2 linked regions of the Aliamphritea ceti genome follow. The protein of the gene in region 2 interacts with the protein of the main gene of each other region in a pairwise test. Links are inferred from orthologs where the notes say so. Each region holds a gene or a part of one and is shown on either strand. Other genes may lie near its edges.

The links.
Region 1: the proteins of gyrA (region 2) and gyrB interact in binary tests that used the Escherichia coli proteins (3 or more experiments, as listed by UniProt). The link is inferred for Aliamphritea ceti from one-to-one orthologs.

The regions. Positions count from the first base shown.
Region 1 is NZ_AP025282.1:3,875-18,973, reverse strand. Bases 11,991-15,099 are described here. They hold gyrB (DNA topoisomerase (ATP-hydrolyzing) subunit B), read right to left. Parts: upstream 14,700-15,099; coding sequence 12,282-14,699; downstream 11,991-12,281. Other genes in these bases: recF (DNA replication/repair protein RecF), read right to left, coding at 14,696-15,099; OCU49_RS00025 (MBL fold metallo-hydrolase), read left to right, coding at 11,991-12,023. Outside these bases: aceE (pyruvate dehydrogenase (acetyl-transferring), homodimeric type), read left to right, coding at 1-29; OCU49_RS00075 (2-oxo acid dehydrogenase subunit E2), read left to right, coding at 48-1,355; OCU49_RS00070 (helix-turn-helix domain-containing protein), read left to right, coding at 1,488-1,877; OCU49_RS00065 (cation:proton antiporter domain-containing protein), read right to left, coding at 2,166-3,743; OCU49_RS00060 (Lrp/AsnC family transcriptional regulator), read right to left, coding at 4,055-4,528; OCU49_RS00055 (cysteine desulfurase-like protein), read right to left, coding at 4,608-5,876; OCU49_RS00050 (2OG-Fe dioxygenase family protein), read right to left, coding at 5,889-6,518; OCU49_RS00045 (substrate-binding periplasmic protein), read right to left, coding at 6,881-7,594; OCU49_RS00040 (TenA family protein), read right to left, coding at 8,044-8,703; OCU49_RS00035 (AraC family transcriptional regulator), read right to left, coding at 9,099-10,028; OCU49_RS00030 (SDR family oxidoreductase), read left to right, coding at 10,131-10,883; more of OCU49_RS00025, read left to right, coding at 10,974-11,990. UniProt on the Escherichia coli protein: DNA gyrase negatively supercoils closed circular double-stranded DNA in an ATP-dependent manner to maintain chromosomes in an underwound state.
Region 2 is NZ_AP025282.1:1,286,090-1,301,314, reverse strand. Bases 11,991-15,225 are described here. They hold gyrA (DNA gyrase subunit A), read right to left. Parts: upstream 14,834-15,225; coding sequence 12,191-14,833; downstream 11,991-12,190. Other genes in these bases: ubiG (bifunctional 2-polyprenyl-6-hydroxyphenol methylase/3-demethylubiquinol 3-O-methyltransferase UbiG), read left to right, coding at 15,113-15,225; serC (3-phosphoserine/phosphohydroxythreonine transaminase), read right to left, coding at 11,991-12,059. In the rest of the region: OCU49_RS05950 (HvfB family MNIO-type RiPP peptide maturase), read right to left, coding at 1-201; OCU49_RS05945 (HvfA family oxazolone/thioamide-modified RiPP metallophore), read right to left, coding at 300-725; OCU49_RS05940 (ComEA family DNA-binding protein), read right to left, coding at 1,073-1,393; pyrF (orotidine-5'-phosphate decarboxylase), read right to left, coding at 1,482-2,186; lipopolysaccharide assembly protein LapB, read right to left, coding at 2,213-3,391; OCU49_RS05925 (LapA family protein), read right to left, coding at 3,393-3,698; OCU49_RS05920 (integration host factor subunit beta), read right to left, coding at 3,732-4,025; rpsA (30S ribosomal protein S1), read right to left, coding at 4,104-5,783; cmk ((d)CMP kinase), read right to left, coding at 5,810-6,493; OCU49_RS05905 (bifunctional prephenate dehydrogenase/3-phosphoshikimate 1-carboxyvinyltransferase), read right to left, coding at 6,493-8,709; hisC (histidinol-phosphate transaminase), read right to left, coding at 8,706-9,809; pheA (prephenate dehydratase), read right to left, coding at 9,840-10,937; more of serC, read right to left, coding at 10,977-11,990. UniProt on the Escherichia coli protein: A type II topoisomerase that negatively supercoils closed circular double-stranded (ds) DNA in an ATP-dependent manner to maintain chromosomes in an underwound state.

The sequences.
Region 1 (15,099 bases), 1.3 Mb from region 2 along the record:
AAACTAAGATCGATCCGGCCACTATCTGAATCAGAGGAGATTACTGTATGACAACGGAAATCGTATTAATGCCAGATGTAGACGGTGCTGGCGACGTAGTTGAGTATTGCATTGAACTGGGCGATGAAATTACAGCCGGTGATCCTATGCTGGTCATAGAGTCGGACAAAGCTTCAGTTGAAATTCCTGCGTCAATCTCGGGATTAGTCACCGAATGGCTGGTTCAGATCGGCGATCGCGTCAGCAAAGATCACCCACTTGCGCAGGTTAAAATAACGGCTCAGGAAACTCCTGTTCATGAGCCTATCAATACTGATACACAAGTAGAGACCGTACTGACTGAAAAAACAGCAAAATCATCACCAGCGGTGCTATCTGCAAACCAAATGCCTGCTCCGCAAAGCCCAGTCAGCGTTACACCGGCCATAAGTAACTCAGTTATTAAACAGCAGGGCAGCTACTATGCAGGCCCGGCCGTACGCAAACTGGCGCGTGAGTTTTCAGTGAATCTGACGCAGGTTAACGGTACTGGACCTGGTGGGCGAATCCTCAAAGAAAATATTCATGCATACGTTAAACAACAACTGATCAAAGCGTCCCAGCCGGTGATATCGTCCGCTGCAATTCCGCCACTGCCAAAGGAGGATTTTAGCCGATTTGGTGATACTGACACCCAAAGTTTATCTTCAATCGCTAAAGCAACCTCCGCACATATGACCCGTTGCTGGCTTAATATTCCGCATGTCACATTATTTGATGAAACAAATATCAGCGATCTTGAAGCCTTCCGAAAAACCATTCAGCCTGAAGCATACGGACTGGAAAAAACACCCAGTATATTGCCTTTTATTGTGCTCACAATCGCCAGGGCATTAGTAAAATTCCCCCGATTCAATAGTTCGCTACATCCGGACGGAACACAGCTTATTTATAAGCAATACACAAACATTGGGGTCGCGGTAGATACCCCTGCAGGCTTAGTCGTACCTGTGATCAGAAACGCCAACCAGCAATCTGTCAGCCAGTTGGCCAGTACGATCAATGCACTGGCTAATAAAGCCAGAAACAAGCAGCTTAAAATTGCCGACATGCAGGGTGGATGCTTTACCATTTCTAGCCTGGGGAGCAATGGGGGAAGTGGTTTCACACCTATTATTAACGGCCCGGAAGTAGCTATTCTTGGTGTCGGAAAAGCCACCATAAAACCCGTCTGGGATGGTGAAGCCTTCCAGCCAGGCTTACTGCTACCTTTAAGTTTATCCTTCGATCATCGGGTAATTAATGGTGCAGAAGCAGGTCGGTTTATGGCCTATATCAGCAATAAATTGAGGGATATCAAACAACTGCTGTTATAAATATTACAACGGTAATGAAGTAGCTCTAAGCTCAGAGTGTCTGTCTAAAAACCGCAAGTCCATACGTACTATAGTTATTCATCAACTATGCCCGTATGATTGTTGCTCGTTAATTACATAAGGAACTATCAAGTGGCTTTTATCGAAGAATCAAATCATGAATCTATGTCTGCCACTCTGGGAGGACGCTTAGTGCGTGCCAGGGAATCACAAAATATTACCCGCTCACAACTTGCCCGTCGCTTAGGTGTAAATACCACCACACTGAAAGCCTGGGAATCTGACCGTTCAGAACCACGTTCCAGCCGTCTGGCGATGCTCGCCGGCATACTCAACGTTGCACCTACCTGGCTTTTAGTCGGTCAGGGCGAAGAGCCAAGTAACCTGACAGGCGATACCACTGAACTGTCACGGATCCATGAGAACATCTCTCGATTACACGCACAGACTCTAACCATTGCTGATGAGCTGGAAGAGCTTGGCCGCCGTCTGGAAACCTATCAAAGCTTTAACAACGACTAAGCCCTATGTTTGGCTGGAAACTCAGATCTGCATGCTCAGCAACATGCGACATTGTGTAAAAGCAGCAGTATGGCCATCGATGATGGCATATAGATTGAGTTTCAGTCAGATTTCACAGTCGTAAGCAGTGAACAAGCAAACTCCACTTGGCAGAGTAAAGCTTCTTTTCCCAATGGACGCGCTTGTTCCTGATCAAGGCCCGCAGTAATTATCCTGATAACGCCTTACTGACGTTGAAGGCGTCTCATCTGTTTTTAGCAGACTATAAAACAGTATCAGGTCTAAGATTTAAACCTCAGGCCGTTCCTGAATCATCAGCATACTTTCTTCAGCAAAACCAAAACCGGCTTCAGTAAAGAAGTTAAATACCTTATCAATGCCAACATCGATTAATTGCTGATGCTCATCCTGATAGCGGGCAATCGCAGCAACTTTGCCTTCAAAGCCGGATTTATTCACCTGTAGTACGATATTGCGGCTATCTTCAATTGAGGGTAACGCCAGTAGTACAAGCTTCACTTTAGACAAATTTAACTGCTCCCAAAAATCAGCATCTTCGCCGTCACCGTGACAAATATTCATACCCTCACTGCGCATCTTTTTCACCCGGGAACGATCGGCATCTATGCCCCATACCCGGTCACCCGCCATACTGTGCAGGGCATGATAGGCACCTAGTCCAACACGCCCCAGACCAATCACCAGAATTTCTGCTTTTTCTGGCTGCTCCATAACGTCTTCTTTCAGGCGGGCAGGCTTTTCAAACCGCTTGATCATGTCCTTATTATGGCCATAAATTTCGTGAGCCCGCTTATAAGCCGTGCTGGTAAACACAAAGGAGATGGAAACCGCCAGAGAAATAATGACCAGCCATTGCTCTGTAATCCAGCCAGTATCCACCGCCAGCGCCGCGACGATTAAACCAAACTCACTGACATTAGTCAGTGTCAGTGCACTCAGATATGCCGTACGTCCTCGCAATTTTAGGCGAGTAAACAGGCTGAAAAATAAGAAAAATTTCAGCGGTAACAACAGCGCCAGCAGCACTGCCGTGAAAAACATGGGCCAATCCGGCAAAGCGGTAAAACCGATCGACAGAAAGAAGCCTATTAAGAATAAATCTTTGAAATTCAGTAAGTTTTTCGAGAGTTCTGTCGCTTTAGGACTACCACTCAACAGGGCACCTAACATCAACGCGCCCAGATCGCCTTTTATACCCACCAGCTCAAACAGTTCGTAGCCACCTAACGCAAGAAAAAAGCCAGCTAAAGGCAATAACTCACCATGGCCTGATTTACTCAGAAGCAAATCGAACAGCGGCCGTAAAAATACCAGCCCTATAAGCCCAAACGCCCAAATAGAAGGCTCTTTACCTGTAGCAACCGCCATAAACAGCACAGCTACCAGGTCCTGCATGACCAGTACACCAATGGCCAGTTTGCCATGCCGGGTTTTCATTTCACCGCTTTCTTCCAACAGTTTGACGACACAAACCGTACTGCTAAAGCTCAGTAAGAAGGCGATCAATGCGGCGCTCTGCCAGGTCAGATCCGAAAAGAAGGGCAGGGCCATAGCCCCAAGACCTAACGCCACCCCGAAGAACAACAGAATCCAGATGCCCATATGAGACAACGCACCTGCCCACACCTCAGCTTTAAGCAGGCTTCTTACTTCCAGCTTAAGGCCAATAGTAAACAGCATTAGAGTAATACCAAGATCCGCCAGTGTATAAAGCGTATCGTCCGGAGTTACTCCTGCAAAGTGAAGCACAAACCCCGCCAGCAGATAACCGATTAAAGGCGGCAGAGAAATTAACTTCATTCCCAGGCCACACATAAATGCAAATAAGATCCAGATAAAATCCATTCTATTCCGCTGTAGGTTTGTTAACTTATTGAGTAATTGTGAGTGAACCACCAACCGCCGTAGCGGTATTCGGACTGAAAAACCCCTACTATCTCAGGGGTATTCATACCGAGCAGCAATCATCGCATTTAAATATTATTAAACAATAAAAAAGCAGCCTGTAGGCTGCTTTCGGTTAACTATTTACGTGAACTGGGTACAAAGATTACTTCTGACTGAAAAAGCACAGACATTTCAGCAATTATCAGCGACTTAAAATCAACAATACTGTCTTTAACACAACTATTAGCCAGATATCAGGAACGAAAGCTTCAAATATCGTCTAAAGGAAGCTGCGTTGTATTTTTCACTTCAGTCATAGCAATATTGCTTTGCGCTTCCTGAATATGAGGTAGCTGTAGCAAACGGCTACGCAGGAACTGCTCATAAGTTGAGATATCCTGAGTCACTACCCGCAGGGTATAATCCATACCACCGGAGATAGTCCAGCATTCCAGAACTTCCGGAAAACTGACAATAGAGGCTTCAAACTCATTCAACATATTCCAGCCATGAGCTGAAAGCTTAATGTTCACGAACACAACTAAGCTTAACCCCAGCTTTTGCCTGTCCAGAAGGGCAACACGATGTTTTATATAGCCTTCTTCCTGGAGCCGGTTAATACGCCGCCAGCAGGGAGATTGTGACAAGCTGACACGCTCTGCCAGCTCAGACGCAGATAGGTTGGCATCCTGCTGCAGTAGCTTAAGGATTTTTCGGTCTGTACTATCCAAATTCATTGTCATAGAAGAATACTTATTCTGCTTTTAGATAAAATAATAAATATTTTATGCTTTGAATACAGAATAAGCGACTATGACAAACCTAGCAGATGCTGATTTTCACTTGCTGCGCTAAGAATTGATCCAGCAGATTAAAGAACTTCTCAATTTCAGCCGGAGTATTGTAGTGCATGCATCCAACCCGGATAACACCGCCAATATCGGTCAGGCCAAGCTGTTCATATAAGCCCTGAGCATAAAAATTACCGTCCCAGATACACACATGATGCTCACCAAAAAATTCTGACACCCTGCGCGGTTCAACATGATTAATCCGAAACGCAAACGTAGGAGTCCTCACATCCTCGGTAGCTACATCCTCAATACCAAATATTCTGATCTGAGGATATTCAGCAAGCCTTTTCAAAAAGCTACGACTTAACTGAAGTTCATGATCGGCAATTTTTCGATAGCTCTCTATCAGTCGCTTACGCCGGCTTAAACTTTGGTTATCTGCAAGTGAAGCCAGATATTCAACAGCAGCAATAAATCCTGCCAGCGCTTCATAATTCTGCGTACCAGTTTCCCAGCGGTTAGGATTCACGTCCTTTGCCGGCGCAACTTTATATGGCCGTAATTTTTCCAGTACTTGTGCCTTGCCATACAACACACCCAGATGCGGGCCAAAATATTTATAGGCTGAAGTCACCAAGAAATCACAATCCAGCGCCTGTACATCAATCAGTTGGTGCGGTGCGTAGTGAACCGCATCTATATAGGTAAGTGCCTGACTATGGCCTTTTACCTGCTCAATCAGCTTATGCATGTCGACGATAGAACCGGTTGTGTTCGACGCATAAGTACAGGCCACAAGACGAGTTTTCGAACTTAGCAGGGCAGTCAGATGTTCGTAATCAAGCGTGCAATCCGTTTCATTCACCTGAACCTGATGCACAATGACGCCTTTCTCTTCAGCAGCCAGTACCCAGGGCGATACATTGGAGTAGTGATCCAGTGCCGTCACAATAATTTCGTCACCGACCTGCCAGTCACGGGCAATGGCACGGCTGAATGCAAACGTCAGCGTTGTTGCATTCGCGCCGAATATAATTTCATCACTACTTCCGGCGTTATAAAAATCAGCCCCGGCCTGACGTGCATCAGCCATTAACTCACTGGTTTTATGACTGGAGAAATACGCACCACCAAGATTGGCATTGTAGCGGCCTAAATAGCCTGTCATTGCCTCAAGAACTGACTGGCTGACCTGAGCACCACCAGGTCCATCGAAGAAAACCGGAACCAGACCATTAACTTCCTGCTGTAAAGCCGGAAACTGCTTACGTACTTTCTCAACCATTAACTGAGTCATAATTATTCTCCTTCAGGCTGTGAGCACAAAAGCGTCCATATAGGCATCTTCATCCTGAGTGGCCTCTAAACCTGTCGCGCTGTGCCAGAAACGCTGGTCATTGAGCACCACGAACTCACCATTATCAAAGGTGTGACTGATGAAAGGTGCACTGTCTTTAGCAGTATGCACCTGTATTTCACCGCCCTTAATATTGCTTCTTTCGATAACAACTACCGCCAGGCTTTTAAAACCATCCTGATGTACACCCTCTGGAGCAGCTTCTGTGAGGGCATCGTTATTCGCAATAATGCGCATCTGGTGCACTTCAATAGACTGGTCATCACTGACACCGGCTTTTGCTTTAAAACCCATCAGCATATTTTGGAATGCTGCTGTTTCGGTGACATCGTCTTCTATTTCCGGATAAATACGTTCAACGCTGCCCTGAAATGTATTTATGTCACCGCTTTGAACAAAAGCCTTTGTAGGTAAGCGGGTAAGAACCCCCTGCTGAATTCTGAAATGAGAAAAGCGTCTCAGGCGATATGCGCCATCAAGATAGTCGCTTGGCGGTAAAGCTTTAAAAGAGGGCGCCAAACACATAACACTCTGTTCAGTCAGCTGACCTAATTCCAGTAAAAACTCATCAGACTGGATCATGTTGCAATACCTCTGTTAATAACACTGGAGCTAACCAGTGAGCGGCCTATTTGGTAACCGCTGTGATCAGCTAATTGATAAGCAATATATTAACGGGGAAGGTCGGAATAGATTTCGCTTTATATGCAGAGATTAACGCAATATGTAGATTAATTATTCATTAAATAACAATTAAACAAATAAATTATGCTGTTCGATCTTTAATCTGAATTACATGCCTGGCTGGCTATTTCAATAACAACTGATCGATTATCAAATACACGATAGGAAGAGGGGTGGGAGGGTTGTAGATGCTCAGTCAGACCAGACTGATAAACAGAATGAAGTTATAAACAGGAAATTCATTCCAATTCACGGGCAATTTAATTCCGCGCAGATATCTCAGCAATATAGGCATCACGTATTGCAGCGATTCGCCCTTCGGTTTCCATTTCCTGCAAGACTGCCGTGAGCCGTGGCACTAAGCTGGCATTTTTCTTATGAAGATAATGATAAAGCGGGTAAACCTGCAAAACGCTCTGATAAAGAGAAGTCTTATTACGCTTAGCAAAGTCCAGTGTCAGTGGAATACTGGTGAGATGAGCAATGACAATCACATTACATCTGTGTTTACCCAGCATGCTAAATAGCTGACTATTAGAATTAACAACACTGACTTTCAGATCGCCAACGCCTTTTTCAGCAAACTTGACCCCGTTACGTATACAGACACGCTGAGAAGACAAATCGTCCCAGCCAGACATAGATAAATCACTTTGTGTAGTAATTCCCACACCTTCCATGATGCCGACAGGCACAGGCACCATAATCAGATTTTTATACTTCAGATGTACGTCTTTTATCCGGTATAACTCGCCATCCACCGTCCCCAGATTCGCATCATGGATCGCTCTCTGTGCAGGCCGGCTAATCACACGCATATCAATTCCTAAGCGCTCATACGCCTCTCTCAGCACCCGCTCGCTAATAGCTGCATAGGACGATTTCTCAATCGTCGTAAACTCCATCACGCTATGGGCAAATAAAATGCCAGGAAAACAAAAGATAAAAAGAACAGCGAGTTTCAATATTTTCATCTGTTTACAGCCTCTGACAACACAAACTCATAAGCATCTCAGGTACCTCCCTGCAACAATAAGATACCTACAGAAGCAGCTATTAAACTTATATCATGAAAAATAGCTCTCAAATTTTAATCGTACGACATTGATGGAACAGCTGTCAGGATTCCCTGATCTAAACTTTTATAAGAGTAAACACACTATTCCTGAATAGAAATTTCAAACAACTCATGTCTTAACTTCCAGCAAAAAATTAAAGGATTCATGATCTCAAACAAGAGAGTCATCGCCAGCATTATCCTCTAACAAATATTTACTATATCCATTCCTTTCAATCAAAAGCACTCTACAAAGTACTCATAGCGAGGAAAGTGAATAAAAAACAAAATATCTATAAAAAATAACGCTTTTTGTTAAGCTACACCATTGCATTAACACGACCACTAACGACTATTTCAGATCACTTATACCGCAACAGAAACCCGATAGGCAGCATCAAAAAATGCTCGTTCCAAGCGCATCGCAGTCTTGAATCTCGCTGTAGCCGCCTCCTGTTGATCTACTGTGAGATCTATCCATGCCTTATCCAGTTGATGCCGTAAATATTCCACCACCCCACTAAAACCTGGTCCAGAATGCAGATCGATCCACTCAGCAAACCAAAATGGTAAATCTTGGGGATAATCAATATAGCGCTCAGCCCAGGAAAGGTAAGTCCATTCCGCAGCCACAAGGACTGCCAACATTTGCTCATAACGGCCCGAATCACGAGCACTGTCCATCAACTGCAGAAACGCTACTGTCTCAGGTGCAGCCGGGGATGATTGCTCTTCAGGGCTCATATTCAAGGCTGCAAAAGAGCGCTGAAAATAGGTATTTTCAGGCCCGGTAACCAGTGCCAAAAACTGCGCAGCCGGAATGCTATCCTCTAACCGGGGTGCATGGGCAATTGCAGTCGCCAACAGGCGTACAAAGGATTCTATAAACTGATAATCCTGTGCCAAATACCACTTCATCTTACTTAAAGGTAATATCCCCTGAGCCAGCTCCTGGCAGAAAGGGTGGTTGGTAGCAGCGGTCCAGTCATCCTGGCAACTGCCACAGAGTTGTTCAGTCGGTCTCATTAAAGGATCCCTATCCTAGATTAGAAGCGCTAAATGACACAAAAGGGTGCATTTCAACGAATAAGAACTGTAACAAAAAACGCTTTGAAGTGTGTCTGCTTCTGTTACAAGGCAAGACTATTAGCTGTTATTTGCCATAAAAAAAGCAGACCTTAGCCTGCTTTTTTATGCATAAACTTAATTAAAGATTCTGTCGAATCTCATATAACGTGAAGCTGTGAAGCCAGGAAACATGAGGCTATTTCAGCCTATGTGAGATGTCTATACACAGAAAAATCTCATAAGTAGTGAAACCGTTCGCAGCTTTTCTCACATATTCTGAGATGCTTAAAAATCACTCACCAGAGTCGAACGAAGGTAATGGTTCAATACGATTGAATAGAGGAAAACCAACATTACTTAGCTAAGTGTTCATCCATATGATTAAAACCCATAAGTTCTCTGTAACGAGAAGGCGCATGCCCGACATAACGTGTAAAAGCCGTACTGAATGCACTGGCTGACCCGTATCCAAGTTTATAGGCAATTTCCGACACGCTTTCCTCACCACGATTCAGGAAATGCTTCGCCAATGTCATTCTCCAGTTGAGCAGATACATCATCGGTGTCACACCCAGCAAGTTTCGAAATTGCTTAAAGAAAACTGATCGGGACATGCCTGCTTCGGACGCCAGACCTTTAATTGACCAGGGATATTCCGGCTTATCATGCATTGCATGTAACGCAATACGAATTCGGGAATCGGCCAGACCTTTAAACAGCCCTTCATTACTGTCTATTTCAGCATGAAACCTGAACGCCTCAATCAGAAGTAGCTGCAGCAGATGATCAATGACTGTATCCCTGGCGGGAAGAATCGTGCTTATTTCCTCTCTGACCATTTTGGCCAACATTTCGAGCCGTTTCGAATCGCGTACAACAATCAGTTCCGGAAGCAGGGACAACAGTATATGAGCGTCAGAGCTGGCAAACTGGCAATACCCCATTAACTGTCTCAGGTGAACCTTCACGCCCTTTGCTCCGATACGGTGAACACCATCCTCATGCAGAACGGGAATAGCCTGAACGTTCGGCTGATGAGAAGGAACAAGGCTGGAATATGTGAAAGACGTCACATTTGGTATCAGAAAAAAGTCGCCGGACTGGAGTTCTACAGGTTCTGAACCTCTGACTTCCAGGCACGCATTACCCTCTATAAGCATGCAATAAAACGGTCCTTTCAAATCATCACGACATACTGAAAATGCTTCAGATGCCTCCAGATACTTTGCTTCAAGAATCCCAGGACGCAGTAAAGAAATAATATCAGACAGCGGATCAGCCAAACCGGACTCCTGATAAAACAATAAGGACTTTTCATTATAGAAAGTTTGCTACTACATCTCTATCTTTGTTTAATATTCATACTATTCACAGGTTACATCATCATGAACACTGTAATGATAACGGGCTGTTCTTCCGGTTTTGGACTGGAAACTGCACACTTCTTCCTCAAACAGGGATGGTTTGTTATAGCAACGATGCGTAAGCCCGATTACTCACTATTCCCGGAATCTAACCGCCTGCGGATTTTACCCTTAGATGTAACTGATCAAAACAGTATCAGATGTGCAGTAAAAGACGCTGGTGAAATAGATGTACTGATAAACAATGCCGGTATAGGGTATATGGCGCCGTTTGAAAATACGCCAAATGAAACCGTTGAAAAACTATTTAATACCAATTCCTTCGGCACATTTAATATGATCCGTGAAGTGTTACCACAAATGCGGAAAAGAAAATCCGGTACGATCATAAATCTATCGTCAAGCACAACATTAAAACCACTCACTTTTATGTCTGCCTATACAGCCAGTAAAGCGGCGGTAAATACATATACCGAATGTCTGGCACTGGAGCTGGAACCATTAGGTATTCGTACTGTGCTTATCATTCCTGGCCTTTCCCCTTCAACCAGCTTTGGTCAAAGCGCACGGGATGAAATTTCAAAAGCAGAAGGGCCTACAAGTGAGTACAACGCACTCCTGAAACAGGTAACCGGCGAGTTTCAACAGGAAATGTCTCAACAGGAACTCACTAAGCCCGAAGATGTTGTTAATGCTATATGGTATGCGGTATCCAGCCATAGCTGCCCGGTACGCTTACCCGCAGGCCCGGATGCCATTGCTTTAAGTCAGTGAAACATAATGTCGGTCTCTCTTTCACAAACCCTTACCTACATTAAGTGCAACACTTCGCAGTGTTTCTCAATTTACTAATTCGATATATCTATGAAGCAAATCAGCATTATTTTCTTATCTTTTTTAATTATTGCCTGTGGTTCCAATAGTATGAATGCGCCCTACCAATCAAAAAACATGAAGAATGGTATATTTGAAAACGTTCATACCGTGAAAATGCATTCTTTCTGGGAAGTTGTCTGGGGGAACCTTACATCTGAGACAGGAAGGGCTGAGTGGCCCGAAGAGCTAAAAGTTGCTGAAGATAAATCACCTCTCAGCAGAACCTCAGAAAATGAAACAAGAATTACTTTTATAAATCACGCCACCTTTCTGATTCAGTCCGCAGGTTTCAACATATTAACAGACCCGGTTTTTTCAGCGCGTACCAGCCCTTTATCATTTATAGGTCCGAAACGGATTCACACACCCGGAATAGCGCTCGATGACTTACCTCCGATCGATATGGTCATTATCAGCCACGATCACTATGACCATTTGGATTTAAATTCTATTAAGAAATTAATACACAGGGATGATCCTAAAATTTATGCGGGCTTAGGTGTGGGTAAGCGACTAAAAGGTTCTACTAAAATTACGGAGTTAGACTGGTGGCATTCATCACAGGTTGAGGAAAACTTTAAGATATGGTTTCTAGACGTTCAGCATTTTTCCGGCCGTTCATTATTTGACCGAAATACTACCTTGTGGGGTAGCTATATGCTGGAAATCAATGATCAGAAAATCTATTTTGGTGGCGACAGTGGCTATTCCGATCACTATCAAAGAACTTTTGAGCATTTCGGGCCAATTGATATCGCTTTTTTACCGATTGGGGCATACGCACCAAGAAAATTTTTTAAATCTGTACATATGAATCCCGAAGAAGCGGTTCAGGCTCATACTGAGCTTCAAGCTGAGGTCTCTGTTGCAATGCATTACGGAACCTTCCAGCTGAGCGCAGAACCATTTAACGAACCTGTTAAACGGCTCGAAAAAGCCAAAGCTGATGCAGGAATAAAATCATCCGGATTCATCGCACTTGAGATAGGCATACCTTATCAATTTTCTGATAATTCACTCAGTATGATTAAGCAATAACCGGGAGAGCAGCGCACAGGCTACCCCCTTACTACCTAGATATATTCAGTCAGGAATTAAAATATTATCGATTGGTAAGTAAACACAACTGTCACCCACTGTAATTGACAATACCGATAACAAAAAAGCAGCCAATAGGCTGCTTTTTTAGACATTTACTTATTTGAATCTCAGAGTATCCAAATCTCACATAGGATGAAACGGCCCCGTATTTCCTGGCTTCACTGTTTCACGCTATATGAGATTCGACACAGAGCATCAGAAATCAAGATTAGAGACATTCAGCGCATTGGTTTCGATGAAGTTACGACGCGGTTCTACTTCATCACCCATCAGGGTAGTAAATAGCTGATCCGCACCAATCGCATCATCGATTGTTACCTGCAGCATACGGCGAACATCCGGATCCATTGTGGTTTCCCACAGCTGATCAGGGTTCATCTCACCTAAACCCTTATAGCGTTGGATGCTGTGGCCACGTTTAGACAGATCCATCAGCCAGTTAAGGCCCTGAGAGAAGTCTGTGGTTTCCAGCGTACGTTCACCACGCTTGAAGTAAGCAGTTTCTTCCAGCAGGCCATTTAAAGTCTCACCCAAAGCGGTCAGCGATGCGTAGTCTTTTGATTCAAAGAAGGTCTGATCGAACAGGTACTTGTTGTTAACACCGTGCTGCAGAACGTTTACTTCCGGCAGGAATACGCCTTCATGTTCCTTGTCTTCGTGAGCGCCACTGGTGTAAACATCACCGCCATCAAGCGAATCGCCAAGGCCGTCACAAACCAAATCTATCCATTCGGATACTTTCTGATCATCACGCATATCTGCTTCGTTAAGGCGCTTGGTATACACCATCTGACGCAGAATAGGCTCAGGATAAATCCGTGACAGGCGGGCAATCATACGGTCAACTTTGCGATACTGGGTTACGACATCTTCCAGTCCCGGGCCTGAAATACCCGGTGCATCAGTATTCACGTGCATAGAAGCACCGTCCAGCGCGCCTTGAAGCAAATAATTATCTAACGCATCATCGTCTTTAAGGTATTGTTCCTGCTTACCTTTTTTAATCTTATACAAGGGTGGCTGTGCAATATACACATGTCCGCGCTCGATGATTTCCGGCATTTGACGGAAGAAGAACGTCAGTAGCAGAGTACGGATGTGCGAGCCATCCACGTCGGCATCGGTCATGATGATGATCTGATGATAACGCAGTTTATCAGGGTTAAATTCTTCCCGGCCGATGCCTGTACCTAACGCGGTAATCAGGGTACCCACTTCAGCAGATGACAGCATCTTATCGAAGCGGGCTTTTTCAACGTTAAGTATCTTACCTTTAAGCGGCAGGATAGCCTGAGTTCGACGGTTACGACCCTGCTTGGCTGATCCGCCAGCTGAGTCACCCTCCACCAGGTAAATTTCAGAAAGGGCCGGATCTTTTTCCTGACAATCCGCCAGTTTACCTGGCAAGCCTGCAATATCCAGCGCGCCTTTACGGCGGGTCATTTCACGGGCTTTACGCGCCGCTTCACGGGCCCGGGCCGCATCAATCATCTTAGTAACAACTGCTTTGGCATCCTGTGGGTTTTCCTGTAGGAAGTCATTCAGCAATTCATACATTGCCTGCTCAACAGCCGTTTTTACTTCCGAAGAAACCAGCTTATCTTTGGTCTGAGACGAAAACTTAGGATCAGGTACTTTAACTGAAATAATCGCAGTCAGACCTTCACGGCAATCATCACCTGTCGTGCTGGTTTTACCGGTTTTATTGAGCTTTTCACTTTCAATATAAGTATTCAAACCACGGGTCAGTGCGGTCCGGAAACCAGACAGGTGAGCACCACCATCACGCTGTGGAATGTTGTTAGTAAAGCAGTGAATACTTTCCTGGAAGCTATCATTCCACTGCATTGCCACTTCAACACCTACTCCATTTTCATGCGTAGTATTGAAATGAAACATTTTATTGATAGGTGATTTGTTGTTGTTCAGGAACTCAACAAAAGACCCCAGGCCACCTTCATAGGCAAACAGTTCTTCAGCACCGCTACGCTCATCAATCAGACGAATCGCAACACCGGAATTCAGGAAGGAAAGTTCACGCAAACGTTTAGCCAGTAAATCGAATTTAAACTCGATGTTCTTAAACGTATCTTCTGATGGCCAGAAACGGCATAAAGTACCAGAAGTTTCAGTCTGACCAACAACCTTGAGCGGCTCATCAGGCTCACCATGGCGATACGTTTGCTCATGGACTTCACCATTACGGCGAATGGTCAGCTTCAGCTTTGAGGAGAGGGCATTTACAACAGAAACACCTACACCGTGAAGACCACCGGATACTTTATAGGAGTTATCATCGAACTTACCACCGGCATGTAACACCGTCATGATAACTTCTGCAGCAGACACACCTTCTTCTTCATGGATATCAGTAGGGATACCACGGCCGTTATCCGACACACTGACACTTTCGTCAGCATGGATAACTACCCTAACTTCACTACAATAACCGGCCAGGGCTTCGTCAATGGAGTTATCGACGATCTCAAATACCATGTGGTGCAAACCGCTGCCATCGTCAGTATCGCCAATATACATACCCGGGCGCTTACGAACCGCATCAAGGCCCTTAAGAACCTTGATACTGGAAGAATCGTATTCCTGCTCGCTCATAAAATCTCCTGATCCTGGGTGATAAACTCACCCTGATGTATCTCATGAAAACTCACCTGAGTCTCCTGAGACCAAAACTCGCTCAATGTTGTTTTATCCACGCAGGTGATAAAACACTGATTACTGCTTTTCTCTAAATACTGACAAAACAACCGGCAGTGATGATCGTCCAACTCTGAGGGTAAATCATCAATCAAATACACACAGGCACGGCTGTTAAGCTTATAAAATAATGCGCCTTGCGCCAGCTTTAACGCGCTGACAACAATCTTCTTCTGACCCCGGGAAAGCCGCTCTGCAGCATTATGCCCGTCGGCCTTAACCCTAAGATCAGCCCGCTGCGGCCCGGCACTGGTAAAACCCTGTTTCCGGTCACGCACTAAATTGTCTGCCAGAACTT
Region 2 (15,225 bases):
AGATAAACCATGAGCAACAAAGTTATAACGCTCAGTATAACGGCGGAACAGTTTTGCAAACCGACCACCTAACCGCATCCAGTTTTCCGGAGCAACCTCCAGAAAATCAACCCGATCCGATCCGACTTCAGCAAGCGTATCGCCCATACAGCGACGAAATCCAAGGCCTGCGCCTTTAATCTGAAATGCTTGATTAGTCATGGTTTATCCTCTCTGAGTAAACATAACCCCTCAGTGGAAAGTAAAGCCTGACAAACAGGCTCTACTTCAACGAGGGGTCAATCATGTGGTATCAGGTATTAACCTTCAACGATTGGCTTCTTCTCGCCACCACATTTACCTTCACCACACTTACCTTCTGAAGACTTCTCAGCGGAACCGCCGCACTTACCTTCACCACACTTACCTTCAGAAGACTTTTCAGAAGAACCACCGCACTTGCCTTCGCCACACTTACCTTCGGAAGACTTCTCAGCAGAACCGCCGCACTTACCTTCACCACACTTACCTTCGGAAGACTTCTCAGCAGAACCGCCGCACTTACCTTCACCACACTTACCTTCTTCAACTACTTTCTTAGCAGCTTCAGCCAGCTGATAACCGGAAGTCAGTTCCTGAGCGGCAAACGGATTTTCTGCAGCAGTAACAGGCATTGCAGCAACACCTGCCAGCAGAACAGCACCAACAGCAGCAGTAATCGGCTTAATTGTAGTCTTAGTTTTCATAGTTCACCTCGGTTTACAGATATCGTCGTATGGATTTAGTTTAACAACACTTTGATATTAAAAGCATTATAAGAGCGGACTACGAATACCTATTCTGTGTCCTTCTCTGAGAATGAGTTCACTATAATTTTCCAATCTGAAATTAAACTGAAAAGCCTGAAGAAAAACTAATGGGATAAAAATCAGTAATCTATAGTGAATTAGAAACATCTAATGAAAAGCATACAAACACTCCCGTCATTGCTATCAATGACTAGCTTAAAATCGTTCTAAACTAGCAGAGTGTAAATTATTGAGACAGATATAAAAAAGCTCTGCAATGCAGAGCTTTTCTGATACTTAAGCAATTACTGAGAAGAAGCCGGATCCGGCTTTTCCAGAACGACGGCAGACTCTGAGAGAGTGATTCGATCAAGATTCTTAGCAAATAAAGCAGCGCCAATTCCATTTACATCTTTCAACTGCTCCAGACTACTAAAACCGCCAAGTTCATCCCGGTAGGCAACAATTGCATCAGCTTTCTTGGCACCAACACCGCTAAGATGTTCAGCCAACTGGGCTGCACTTGCTTTGTTGATGTCTAACTGATGATCGCCAGCATATAAATATGTGGAGAAAATCAATGCAATTGAAACCAGAATAGTTTTATAAAAATTCCATCTAAGCATAGTAAGCATCCTTGCAAAATTACTAGTTGAATCATGAAAATAGCACAGATAATTACGATGATACAAACCAGTACTAAAAAGCGACTGATCAACCTGCGCCAGTAACTTCCTGCTGGATTTTAATTAAAGCCGTTTCAGGACTCTCAGCCTGTGTAATAGGACGGCCAATCACCAGAAAACTACTCCCTGCAGAAATCGCCTGACCAGGCGTCATAATCCGCTTCTGATCGCCAACATCTGCATCTGCAGGGCGAATTCCAGGCGTTACCAGCTGGAAATCTGATTTAATAATCTCACGCAAAGGCTGTACTTCCTGAGCAGAGCACACCACTCCGTCCATGCCTGAGCTCTGTGCCAGCAAAGCCAATCTCTTTACCTGATCAAGCGGGTCCAGATCCAGACCTAACTCAACCATATCGCTACGCTCCATACTGGTAAGAACCGTTACAGCAATCAACAAGGTATCCGCGCCGTTAACTTTTTCCAGTTCATTACGGGCAGTTTCCATCATGCTTCTGCCGCCGCTTGCATGTAAATCAACCATCCACACACCCAACTCTGCTGCCGCGCGAACCGCTTTAGCTGTCGTATTAGGAATATCGTGATACTTAAGATCCAAAAAAACATCGAAGCCTTTTGAATGCAGCTTTTCCACCATAGCCGGCCCGGCACGGGTAAATAATTCCTTACCAACTTTAACGCGACAAAGGTTAGGGTCAAGACGCTCAGCCATAGCCAATGCAGCCGCCTGATCAGGATAATCCAAGGCAACGATAATTTGCTTTTTGCTCATCAGTTTCTCTTAAATCAATAAAATGGTTATTCGCCTTCAAGGCCTTGTATTGGTTTGGTTGTACCCCAGCTCTGACAAGAAGGACACTGCCAAAGTAAATTTTTACCGGAGAAACCACAACGGTGACACAAATATACAGGCTTACTTTGCTCAAGCTGACCTGTCAGTCCGCGCAACACCAAAAGACTTTCATTAGTGCCTTTGGCCGCATGTGAGATATATAAATCAATCAGTCTGTTAAAACCTTTCACCGCTGGACGCTTCTTTAATTCATCGGTAATAAAAATACCGGCGGGATAAGCCCCTTGTTTTTCTAAAATAATATCAGCAATACCTAACATCACAGACGTAGAAGGTGTTGTAACCAGACAATGTTTTAAATATACCTCAAATTCGTCAGACCGATTTAACTCTGAGTAACAACTCTTAAGTAAATGCACCGTTTCAGATACAAATACCGGATCTTGCTGAGCAACTGATTTTAGATCTTTTATAGCAGCCCGCCAGTTCGCTTGCTGCATCTCCATTTGTGCCCGTAATAAAGAAGCTCTGACAGCATTATTATCGTAATTCAGCGCCTGTGATAATCTTACTTTTGCCTGCTTATAACGATGTTTTTTAATATCGTCTGTCGCTAACTCACAGCAATAATGACTAAGTTCAGTTTGAATCTCACGGGTTTCATTAGCGGCTAACTGCCTGGCAACCTGCAATGCCTGTTGCCATTCCCGCTCTTTTTCATACAGCTTAGTTAATAACGTCAAAACCTTCTGACGGGGCTCTGCAGGTGGATTCTGCTGGTTAATCTCCAGCAATAGTTTTTCAGCACGATCAAAAAGCCCTATTGCGAAATAGTCTTTTGCCAGCGCAATTTGAATGCGTAAAAAATCATGTTTAGAAAGGTCCGGACGGGCCAGCAAGTTTTGATGAATTTGTATTGCACGATCGACGTCACCTTTGCGGCGAAATAGTTTTGCAAGCGCAATATGAGCAGGAAGGGTGTCAGAATTAATTTCTAACGCACGGATGAAGCTATCAATAGCTTCATCCGTTTTTTCACTTAACAGGTAATCCAGGCCGGCAAAATACTCACGTTGCAGTGAGCCGGAAGATGTATCAGCCGGGACAGTTTTCCCCATACGTCCAAGGAACCATCCCAGGCCTACTGCTATAAAGAACAGCCCGATTAAAAGCAGGTCTGACATTTCAGGTACTCTGTTTCAGAGACGCCGTTCTTAACCGGTCGAGTTCCTGATTAGCAGAATTTACTTTACGCTTTGCCGCTTTAAGTTGAGTCTTTAACAGCATCATCCCAACGCCCGTTGCCAGAATTCCAGCAAAGCCGCCAAATACGAAACTAGCCATCAACCAAAGAGATAAGCTCGCCTCGGGTAAAGTTACAAAAAATAAATTGATCACCACATCATCAGTATTAAGCCAGGCAAAGCCTATGCCGACAACCAACGCAACTATACACAACATCACGATGATCAGATATTTTAACCAACGCATTACTATCCCCTGAATGACTCAAAACGCAGCGTATTATTGCTCCGCCAAACTGTTATTTACTTGCTCACGCAAATCTTTGCCCGGCTTAAAGTGAGGCACGTATTTAGCAGATAATGCTACCGAATCCCCGGTTTTTGGGTTACGGCCAACACGAGGTGCACGGTAGTGTAAACAAAAACTACCAAAACCTCTAATTTCAATCCGCTCACCTTCAGACAATGATTCTGTCATATGATCCAGCATGGTTTTTACCGCCAGCTCTACATCTTTTATAGAAAGCTGCTGGTTCTGATCTATCAGTTGCTCGATCAGCTCTGACTTTGTCATAGCTCTCCTCCTGCATTGATAACGTATTTTATATGAAGCAACAATGAACAAACCGCTAAACAGACTCTTTTGGCCAGTCTATTTTTTCTTATCCATCTGCGCCTTTATTAAATCACCAATCGTTGTTGGCCCACTGCCAGCAACATCCTGATTCGATATGGCTTCCATTGCCTCTTTTTCCTGATGTTTCTCAACTTGCTTAACAGATAACCCCAAATGCCTGTTGCGTCGGTCAACCTGAATAACTAAAGCATCAAGCTGGTCACCTACCTTGAAATGATCCTGTAATTGCTCGATACGAGCAGAGCTTGCCTCAGCAAGTTTAATAGCCCCCTCCACACCTTCAGCAAGAGTTACTATTAGTTGCCGCGTCTCAATAACACTAATAACAGCTTTAACAATCGAACCTTTACGTACATCTTCGACGTACAGAGAAAACGGGTCACTGGATAATTGTTTTACACCTAAAGAGACTCTTTCCCGCTCAGCATCAACAGCCAGTACAATCGCCTCCAGGTTATCGCCTTTCTGGTATTGCTTTACCACCTCTTCACCAGGCTCGTCCCAGGAAAGGTCAGATAAATGCACCAGACCATCTATGCCGCCATCTAAGCCAATGAATATACCAAAATCAGTTATAGACTTTATAACACCGGAAATTTTAGTGCCTTTAGTATGGGTATCTGCAAACGTATCCCATGGGTTATTCAGGCACTGTTTCATCCCCAGTGATATACGACGTTTCTTAGCATCAATATCGAGGATCATTACCTCGACTTCATCATTAACCTGAACAACCTTAGATGGGTGAACATTCTTATTCTTCCAGTCCATCTCAGACACATGTACTAAGCCTTCTATACCTTCTCTGATCTGAGCAAAGCAACCATAATCCGTTAAATTCGTCACTTTAGCCGATACTCTGCTACCTACCGGATAAGCATCAATAAACTCATCCCACGGATCAGTTGCAAGCTGTTTAAGCCCAAGAGATACACGACTCTTTTCTTTGTCAAAACGTAAGACCTGAACATCCAGCTCGTCACCGATTGTAACCAGCTCACTGGGATGCCGAATTCGCTTCCAGGCCATATCCGTTATATGTAGCAGACCATCAAGTCCACCTAAATCAATAAACACACCATAATCAGTAAGGTTCTTTACGACGCCTTTAACGCGCTGTCCTTCTTCTAAACTCGCCAGTAGCTTCTCACGTTCCTGATTATAAGCGGTCTCCAGCACTGCCCGACGGGATACAACTATGTTATTCCGTTTGGCATCAAGCTTTACCAGCTTAAATTCGAGTTCCTGATTTTCAATATGAGAAGTGTCCCGAACAGGACGTATATCTACCAGAGAACCTGGTAAGAAAGCATTAACGGAATTTACGCTTACTGTAAAACCGCCCCTTACTTTACCTGTAATATGACCGGTAACAATTTCATCATTGGCATGGGCAAGCTCAAGTACCTGCCAGGCTTCATACCGTTTAGCCTTCTCCCGGGACAGCTGTGTTTCACCGTTACCATCTTCAAGAGAAACCAGAGCAACCCTAACTTCATCGCCGACTGTTATCAGCAGCTCACCATTATCATCGAGAAATTGTTGTCGGGGTATGACACCTTCAGACTTCAGTCCTGCATTGACCGTGACAAAATCACCATCAATCGCCATTACCACACCGGCGACTATCGTCCCGGGGGTCATGTCGATTTCTTTTAAGCTTTCTTCAAATAGCTCAGCAAAACTTTCACTCATACCCCTCAACCCTCGCAGAATGGTCGTTAGCGCAGGCCTTTATGCCTGGCTTGTTCCAGCACCTCCGCCAAGACTTCATCAATACCCATAGTAGTAGTATCGAGCTTTATAGCATCCTCAGCTGGCTTTAATGGCGCTACTGAACGGCCTATATCCCGTGCGTCACGCGCCCTGATATCCTCTGTGATTGCTTGAAGACTAGCACCCAGTCCCTTATTTATCAACTGGTTATATCTACGCTTCGCACGCTCTTCAGCACTCGCAGTCAGATACACTTTGAGCACTGCATCAGGGAAAACCACAGTGCCCATGTCACGGCCATCAGCAATCAATCCCGGCTCAGCAACAAAAGCCCGCTGACGCTCTAACAAAGCATCCCGAACCGGACCAAGCGCAGCAACCTGAGAAGCATCGGCACCACACTCTTCAGTGCGAATAACGTCAGTCACTTCTTCGCCTTCAAGAATGATCTGCACTTCGCCTGACTGTGCTGTCAAAAACTGCACATCTAAATGTGCTGCCAGCACAACCAATGCAGCCTCATCATCCAGCGCGACACCGTGGTGTCGCGCTGCCAGTCCTACTAAACGATACAAAGCACCGCTATCGAGTAAAGACCAACCCAACTCTCGGGACAGTAAACTACAAATAGTACCTTTGCCTGAGCCACTTGGACCATCAACTGTTATTACCGGAAATTCATGGGACATCAGACATCCTCCTTACGGATGTTCAGGCCAAGCTCCTGTGCTAACTCAACAAAGTTCGGGAATGACGTTGCGACATTGTTACATTCACGAATTTCGATATTTTCTGTAGCACGCAATGAAGCCACGCTGAATGCCATCGCTATACGGTGATCATCATGACTCTGAACCACACCGCCTTTCAGCTGGCTCTGACGAATAATCGCTCCGTCTGGCGTGCCCTCAATATCGGCACCCAAGATTTTCAGACCATCAACCATTGCCTGTATACGATCACTTTCCTTCACGCGAAGCTCTTCAGCACCGCTTAAAACAGTTTCGCCTTCAGCACAAGCAGCAGCTATAAACAATGCAGGGAATTCATCGATTGCCAATGGCACCTGATCTTCAGGAATGTGAATACCTTTCAATGGAGCATAACGTACACGAATGTCTGCTACAGGCTCACCACCAACTTCACGCTCATTAAGCATTTCAATATTTGTACCCATCAGAGTAAGAATATTGATAACCCCAATACGGGTTGGATTAATACCTACATGTTCAAGTGTCACATCGGAATCTGGAGAGATCGCTGCAGCAACCATGAAAAAGGTTGCCGAAGAGATATCAGCAGGTACATCAATATTAGTCGCCTGCAGATTACCGCCACCCTGCAAATCAATTTCACCGCCAGATGCATTTACGCTATAGCCAAAACCTTGCAACATACGCTCTGTATGATCACGGGTTGGTGCAGGCTCAGTCACACTGGTGGTACCTTCAGCATATAAACCAGCAAGCATCAGACATGACTTAACCTGGGCACTGGCCATAGGCATTGCATACTTAACACCTTTCAGGGATTGCGCACCGGTTACTTTAACTGGCGGGCAACCATTCTCGCCCGTTTCAACCTTTGCGCCCATCAAACGTAGTGGCGCTGCCACACGCTCCATCGGGCGTTTAGTCAATGATGCATCACCCGTCAGTTCAGCATCAAAGGCTTGCCCGGCAAGCAAACCTGACAATAAACGCATAGAGGTGCCAGAGTTACCCACATAAAGAGGGCCCGGTGGCTGGCGCAGACCATTAAGACCCACACCATAAATTTTAACCTCACCCTGATGTGGACCTTCAATTACGACGCCCATATCTCTGAACGCCTGTAAGGTTGCAAGGCTGTCCTCACCTTCCAGAAAACCACTGACATGAGTAACACCATCCGCCAGAGAGCCCAGCATGATTGAGCGGTGTGAAATTGATTTATCACCAGGTACACGTACCTGACCTTTAGCCTGACCACCAGGCTGTAAATGAAATACGGTTTCTTTTGTTGTAGTCATATCGTTTGCGTAGGCTGAGCCCGATAAAATCTTAGAAAAATGTTCACGAGCCGCTTTTGCACGGGTAAATACACCCAGCATGGTACGGCTGTCTTCAGTTTCGATAGCCTGGCGCAGTTGCGCCAGACCTTCGGAAAATTCGTCTATCTTGCTTAAAATAGCGGCTTTATTAGCAATACCAACATCATGCCACATCGTCGGATCGCTGGCGGCAATTCGGGTAAAGTCTCTGAAACCACCCGCAGCATAACGGAAAATATTATTCCGCTCTTGTTCCTGTGAAAGCGTATCTACCAAAGAAAATGCCAGCAAATGGGGTAAATGGCTGGTAGCAGCAAGTACTTCGTCATGCCGGTCAACTGACATACGTAAAACTTCCGCACCAACTAACTGCCACATACGGCTTATCAGAGTAACCGCATCTGAGTTACTGTCAGGTAACGGTGTGATGATGACTTTATGACACTTAAATAACCCCGAATCAGCAGCTGCAACACCACTTTTTTCCGAACCGGCAATAGGATGCCCAGGAATAAAATATGGCGGCATAGTGCCGTATATAGTTTCTGCCGCCCGAACAACATTACCCTTTACGCTACCTACATCAGTAATCACTGTATCGCTGCGCAATGCTGGTTTTAATTCAGCCAGCACCGATTCCATGACCTTCACAGGCACAGCTAACACTACGACATCTGCTTCAGCAGCAGCAACAAGTGAATCGGCTACCTCATCAATAACACCTAACCGCAAGCCAGCTGCCAGTTCATCCGGGTTACGATCATAACCTATAACAGTCTTACACAGACCACGTTCACGCAGCGCTTTAGCCAGTGAACCACCAATTAACCCTAATCCAATGACAGCTATACGCTGCGCTAAAAAACCACTCACAAACTCAACACCTTCTCTAGCGCAACCAGACAACGCTGATTCTCTTCTGGCAAACCGACAGTAATACGTAAATGATTCGGCATACCGTAATTAGCAACAGGCCGAACAATAACACCTTCCTGTAGTAGCCCCTGATACACTGGAGCTGCCTCTTTGCCACAATCCAGGGTGATAAAGTTGCCGACTGATGGAATCCAGCTCAAGCCTAACTCAGTAAAGCCCTGCTCCAGCTGTTTCATTCCCTGCAAATTAAGATTAATACTGCTTTGCAAATGCGCTTCGTCATTCAAAGCAGCAACCGCTGCCGCCAATGCTAGTGAATTTACATTAAAAGGCGGACGTACGCGGTTCAGCAAATCGGTGATTGCAGCGTCTGCAACTGCATAGCCAACCCGCATAGCTGCCAGACCATAAGCTTTCGAAAAAGTCCGCGTCACGATCAGATTACTGAATGTGTTTTGCAGCAATAAACCATCAGGATAGGTCGCTTCAGTTACGTACTCGGTGTAAGCCTCATCCAGCACAACCAAAACATTGTCTGGCACTTTTGCCATAAAAGTATCCAAGGCAGACTGATCTGCCCAGGTACCTGTCGGATTATTCGGGTTTGCGATAAATATCATCCGGGTTTCAGGCGTTATAGCTTTTGCCATTGCGTCCAGATCATGCCCCCATTCTTGCGCAGGGGTCACTATACTTTTCGCTCCACTCGCCTGGGCAACCAACATATATACAACAAAGGAATGTGCAGAATATATGACTTCATTACCAGGCTGCAGGAACACTCTGCCAAGCAGTTCCAGAACATCATTAGAGCCGTTACCCAGCGTAATTTTACCGGCGGCAATATTAAAGCGTTCCTGTAAAGCCTGCTTAAGCGCGAAACCATTTGCATCAGGATAGCGGCTCAAGTCAGAAAGCTCGGCATTAATAGCTGCATTCACCTGCTTACTAGGGCCTAAAGGATTTTCATTACTGGCCAGCTTGATGCTGTTACTGATCCCCAGCTCACGCTCTAGCTCATCAATAGGCTTACCCGGCTGATAAGGACTCAGGTCCTTTACACCGGGAACAGCTAACTTATAAAAATCACACGCCATGTATGTATTCTCTTTAGCCACAGATACGTATCAGATAACCGCAACCGGATAAGAACCCAGTAACTTAAGCTCAACAGAGTCCGCGATCAGTGCATCTAGTGCTTTCTGAACATCGGGATCACTGAAGTGCCCTTCAAAGTCAATATAAAACATATACTTCCATGCGCCTTGCCCTGCAGGCCGCGTTTCAATTCGAGTCAGACTTATGTCCGAAGCGTGAAAATGCTGCAATAGTTCGTATAACGCACCGGTCTTATTCTGCGCAGTTACCAATATTGAAGTTTTATCATTACCGCTCTTACCCACTTCCTGATCGCCAATAATTAAGAAACGGGTTGAGTTATCAGGCTGATCTTCAATATTGCGGGTAATAACATTCATCTGATACAGCTCAGCAGCCATATCACTGGCGATTGCTGCAACTTCATCGCCTTCCTCTGCTGCGCGACGTGCAGCTTCAGCATTACTACTAACCGCGACCCGCTCTACCGATGGGAAATGGCTATCCAGCCAACTACGGCATTGCGCGAAAGACTGTTGATGAGAATAAATGCGTTTAATACCACTGATACCATCGGCATCATTACGCAACAGATGGTGATGTACCCGTAACTCTACTTCACCGCAAATCTGTAAATTAAAGCGCTTAAACAGATCCAGTGTATGGTTGACCATACCTTCAGTGGAGTTTTCTATCGGTACAACGCCATAGTGTGCACTGCCCGCTTCAACCTCACGGAAAACTTCATCTGTGGAGTTAAAAGGAACGCCCTGGGCAGAGTGGCCAAAATGTTTGTTAACCGCTTGCTGTGTAAAAGTCCCTTCAGGCCCAAGAAATGCCACCCGCATCGGCTCTTCCAGAGCCAGACAAACAGACATGACCTCACGGAACAGACGCGCTACCTCTTTATCTGCCAGAGGCCCTTCATTACGCTCCATAACGCGGCGTAATACCTGAGCTTCACGCTCAGGACGGTAAAACACAGCATCCCCAGCCTGATACTTTTCTTTAACTTCAGCAACCTGCTGAGCACAGCGGGCACGATCGTTCAGCAACTTATGCATTTGACGATCAATGCTATCAATCTGATCGCGCAATACTTTTAATTCTGCTTCCTGATTACTCATATTTTGCAGCAACCTCTTATTATTCTTACCCAAACCTGATTAACCATGGGTTACAGCGAAGTCTTGCATAAACTCGATTAAAGCATCGACTGCCGCTTCAGGTACCGCATTATAAATACTCGCACGCATACCGCCAACAGAGCGATGTCCTGCCAAATTCAGCAACCCTGCTGAAGTCGCTTCAGTAAGAAACAACTTATCCAACTCAGGTTTCGCCAGTATAAAAGGAACATTCATGCGTGAACGTACTGCTATATCCACAGGATTAGTATAGAAATCACTGTTGTCGATATAGCTGTACAACTTACTAGCCTTCAGATCATTTAATTTATCCATTGCAGGCACGCCGCCTTGTGCCTGTAGCCACTCAAAGACCAAACCCGCCAAGTACCAGCCAAAAGTTGGCGGGGTATTGAGCATCGAGTCCGCATCAGCAATCGCTTTGTAGCTGAATAAAGTAGGCGTTTTATCAACCGGAGCCTGTAATAAATCATCACGAATAATAACGACAGTTAAGCCCGCCGGACCAATATTTTTTTGCGCACCGGCATAAATCATTCCAAACCGGCTAACATCAATAGGACCCGAAAGTATATTTGAAGACATGTCAGCAACTAACGGCACATCACCAGTCTCCGGAATATAATCAAACTCAACACCACGGATGGTTTCATTCGGAGTGTAATGCACATAAGCAGCATTAGAGTCCAACTGCAGCTCATCCTGTGCAGGTACAGCGGTAAAGTTTGAGTCCTCACTGCTGCCAGCAACATTAACCTGAATGTATCGCTTAGCTTCTTTGATTGCCTTAGATGACCAGTCACCAGTATTGATATAATCAGCACTGACGTTATTGCCCATCAAGTTCATTGGAATCATGCTGAACTGACTGGTTGCGCCACCTTGCATAAATAACACCTGATAATTGTCAGGGATATTCATCAACTCACGTAAATCACTTTCAGCTTTTTTCGCAACAGAGACATATTCAGGACTACGGTGACTCATTTCCATCACGGACAAGCCCTGACCTTGCCAGTCAAGTAATTCACTTTGCGCCCGAAACAGGACGTCTTCTGGTAATGCCGCCGGACCGGCACTGAAATTATATTTGCGGGTCATGATTACTACTTCTTTTACACTGTTTCCGAAGAGCCTTCTCTGAGGCTTTTAAGGGTCTGTAAGACTTCATAAATAACTATCTTCCAAAATAAAATGTGCGGCTAAAGCCGCACATTATTATCAGTCAGATATTATGCTTCATCGCTCTCTGACGAATCAGCAGGGGCTTCTGCTGCTGGCTCAGTGTCAGAAACCGCCTGACCTTCACCGGCAGCCTCCAGCTCTTCACCTTCGATCTCATCACTATCAGGCTCTTCAATTCGCGCCAGACCTACCAGACTTTCATCGTCGGCTATCCGAATTACACGAACCCCCTGCGTGTTACGACCTAGCACTGAAATTTCTTCACTGCGGGTACGCACCAAGGTGCCCTTATCACTGATGAGCATGACATCATCGCCTTCGAACATTTGTACTGCGCCGGCAAGCTCACCGTTTCGCTCAGTACATTGCATCGCGATAACACCCTGTCCACCACGACCATAAGTCGGGAAATCTTCAACCAGCGTTTGCTTTCCGAAACCTTTAATACTGGTTGTCAGAATACGGCCGCTTTCCTGAGGAATAATCAACGCAATAACGTGCGCGTCCTCAGCTATTTTAATTCCACGTACACCACGGGCAGTTCGACCCATTGGACGTACATCGCCTTCTGCAAAACGAATAGACTTGCCCTGATTAGACATCAGCATGACTTCAGCAGTGCCATCAGTAATTGCAGCACCTATCAGAGAATCACCTTCATCCAGCGCTAGCGCAATCAAACCAGAAGAACGGGGACGAGAGAAGTTCTCCAACGGCGTTTTCTTAACAGTACCTGCAGCAGTTGCCATGAATACATAGTGATCATCAGCGTACTCATTAACCGGCAAAATAGTTGTAATACGTTCACCTTCAGATAAAGGCAGAATATTAACAACAGGTCGGCCACGGGCAGCACGGCTTGCAGGCGGTATTTCATACACTTTCAACCAGTAAACTTTACCAAAATTGGTAAAACACAAAATAGTATCGTGCGTGCTGGCAATCAGCAGTTTTTCTACAAAGTCTTCGTCTTTAACCGCTGTGGCAGACTTACCTTTACCGCCACGACGCTGTGCCTGATACATAGTCAGTGGCTGAGTCTTAGCGTAACCACCGTGAGAAATGGTTACTACCATATCTTCTTCGGTAATCAGATCAGCAACTGTCAAATCCTGCTGCGATGCGATAATTTCTGTACGACGCTCATCACCATATTCAGCAACAATTGCTTCGAGCTCTTCACGGATAACTTCCATCAAACGCTCAGCACTGCTCAGAATTTCCAGCAACTCGGCAATTTTAACCAGCAGCTCTCGGTATTCACCGATTAGCTTATCGTGCTCAAGACCTGTCAGACGGTGCAAACGCAACTCAAGAATTGCCTGAGCCTGTACTGGTGACAAGAAATACTTGCCATCATGCATACCGTACTGAGCTTCAAGATCTTCAGGACGACAAGCATTTTCACCAGCTCTTTCCAGCATTGAAGTCACATCACCCAATACCCAAGGGCTAGCTAACAGTCGCTCTTTAGCTTCAGCAGGCGTTGGTGATTTTTTAATCAACTCAATAATCGGATCGATATTTGCCAGGGCAATCGCCAGTCCTTCCAGAATATGACCACGTTCACGCGCCTTACGCAGCTCATAAACTGTTCGACGGGTAACAACTTCACGGCGATGACGAACGAAGCATTCAAGAATAGATTTCAGATCAAGCGTCCGTGGCTGACCATCAACCAGAGCCACCATATTAATACCGAAAACATTCTGTAGCTGAGTCTGAGCAAACAGGTTATTAACAATAACCTCAGCCACTTCACCGCGACGCAACTCAATAACAATCCGCATGCCATCCTTATCGGACTCATCACGCAGCTCAGTTATACCTTCGAGTTTCTTTTCTTTAACCAGCTCAGCGATTTTTTCAATCAGCCGCGCCTTGTTTACCTGATATGGAATCTCGGTAAAGATGATCGACTGCTTGCCGTTCTTCTCATTTTCTTCGATGTGGTGCTTGGCACGAATATAAATACGGCCACGACCTGTGCGGTAGGCCTGTAAAATACCCGCCCGACCATTGATAATTGCACCGGTTGGGAAATCAGGCCCCGGGATAAATTCCATCAGTTCATCGATGGTCATATCAGGGTTATCAATCAATGCGATACAGCCACGTACAACTTCCGACAAACTGTGTGGCGGAATGTTAGTCGCCATACCAACAGCAATGCCTGCAGAGCCGTTTACCAGCAGCGCCGGTACGCGGGTTGGTAATACTTCCGGTATATGCTCTGTTCCATCATAGTTTGGAACGAAATCGACAGTTTCCTTATCCAGGTCTGCCAGCATGTCATGGGAAATCTTCGCCATACGTATTTCGGTATAACGCATTGCGGCTGCTGAATCACCATCAACAGAACCAAAGTTCCCCTGACCATCTACCAGCATGTAACGCATAGAGAACGGCTGCGCCATCCGTACGATGGTGTCATATACAGCACTGTCACCATGAGGATGGTATTTACCTATAACATCCCCGACCACACGGGCAGATTTCTTATATGCTTTATTCCAGTCATTACCCAGTTCGCTCATGGCAAACAGTACCCGACGATGCACCGGTTTCAGGCCATCACGGACATCAGGTAAGGCACGTCCAACAATTACACTCATTGCGTAATCAAGATACGACTGCTTCAGTTCATCTTCGATGTTAACTGGCAGAATTTCTCTGGCTAAATCACCCATAATAGCTTTGGCTATCCTTGAATCAGACTGCTGAGAATTAATGGATCAGGGTATACAGTTACAGCCCTGATCAGAACCGCCGAAGTATACCATAAAGAAGCAATAATAATCCCGCAAAATTAAGACCTTGAGCCATACCTGATCACCAAAAGTATTACAACTTTTTTCTAGCGTTTTTTAGCGCCTGTCTATCCGGAAAAACTAAAGCCTTTTGTATTCGCCCTGACAGCAATGCTAAAATCCCTGCCATTATTTTTTAGCGAACGGTCAGCCAGCACTATGAGCGACACAAATAACCAGCACTCCGCGAATATCGATCCTGAAGAGATCGCCAAATTCGAAGAACTTGCCAGCCGGTGGTGGGATAAAGAAAGTGAATTCAAACCTCTTCA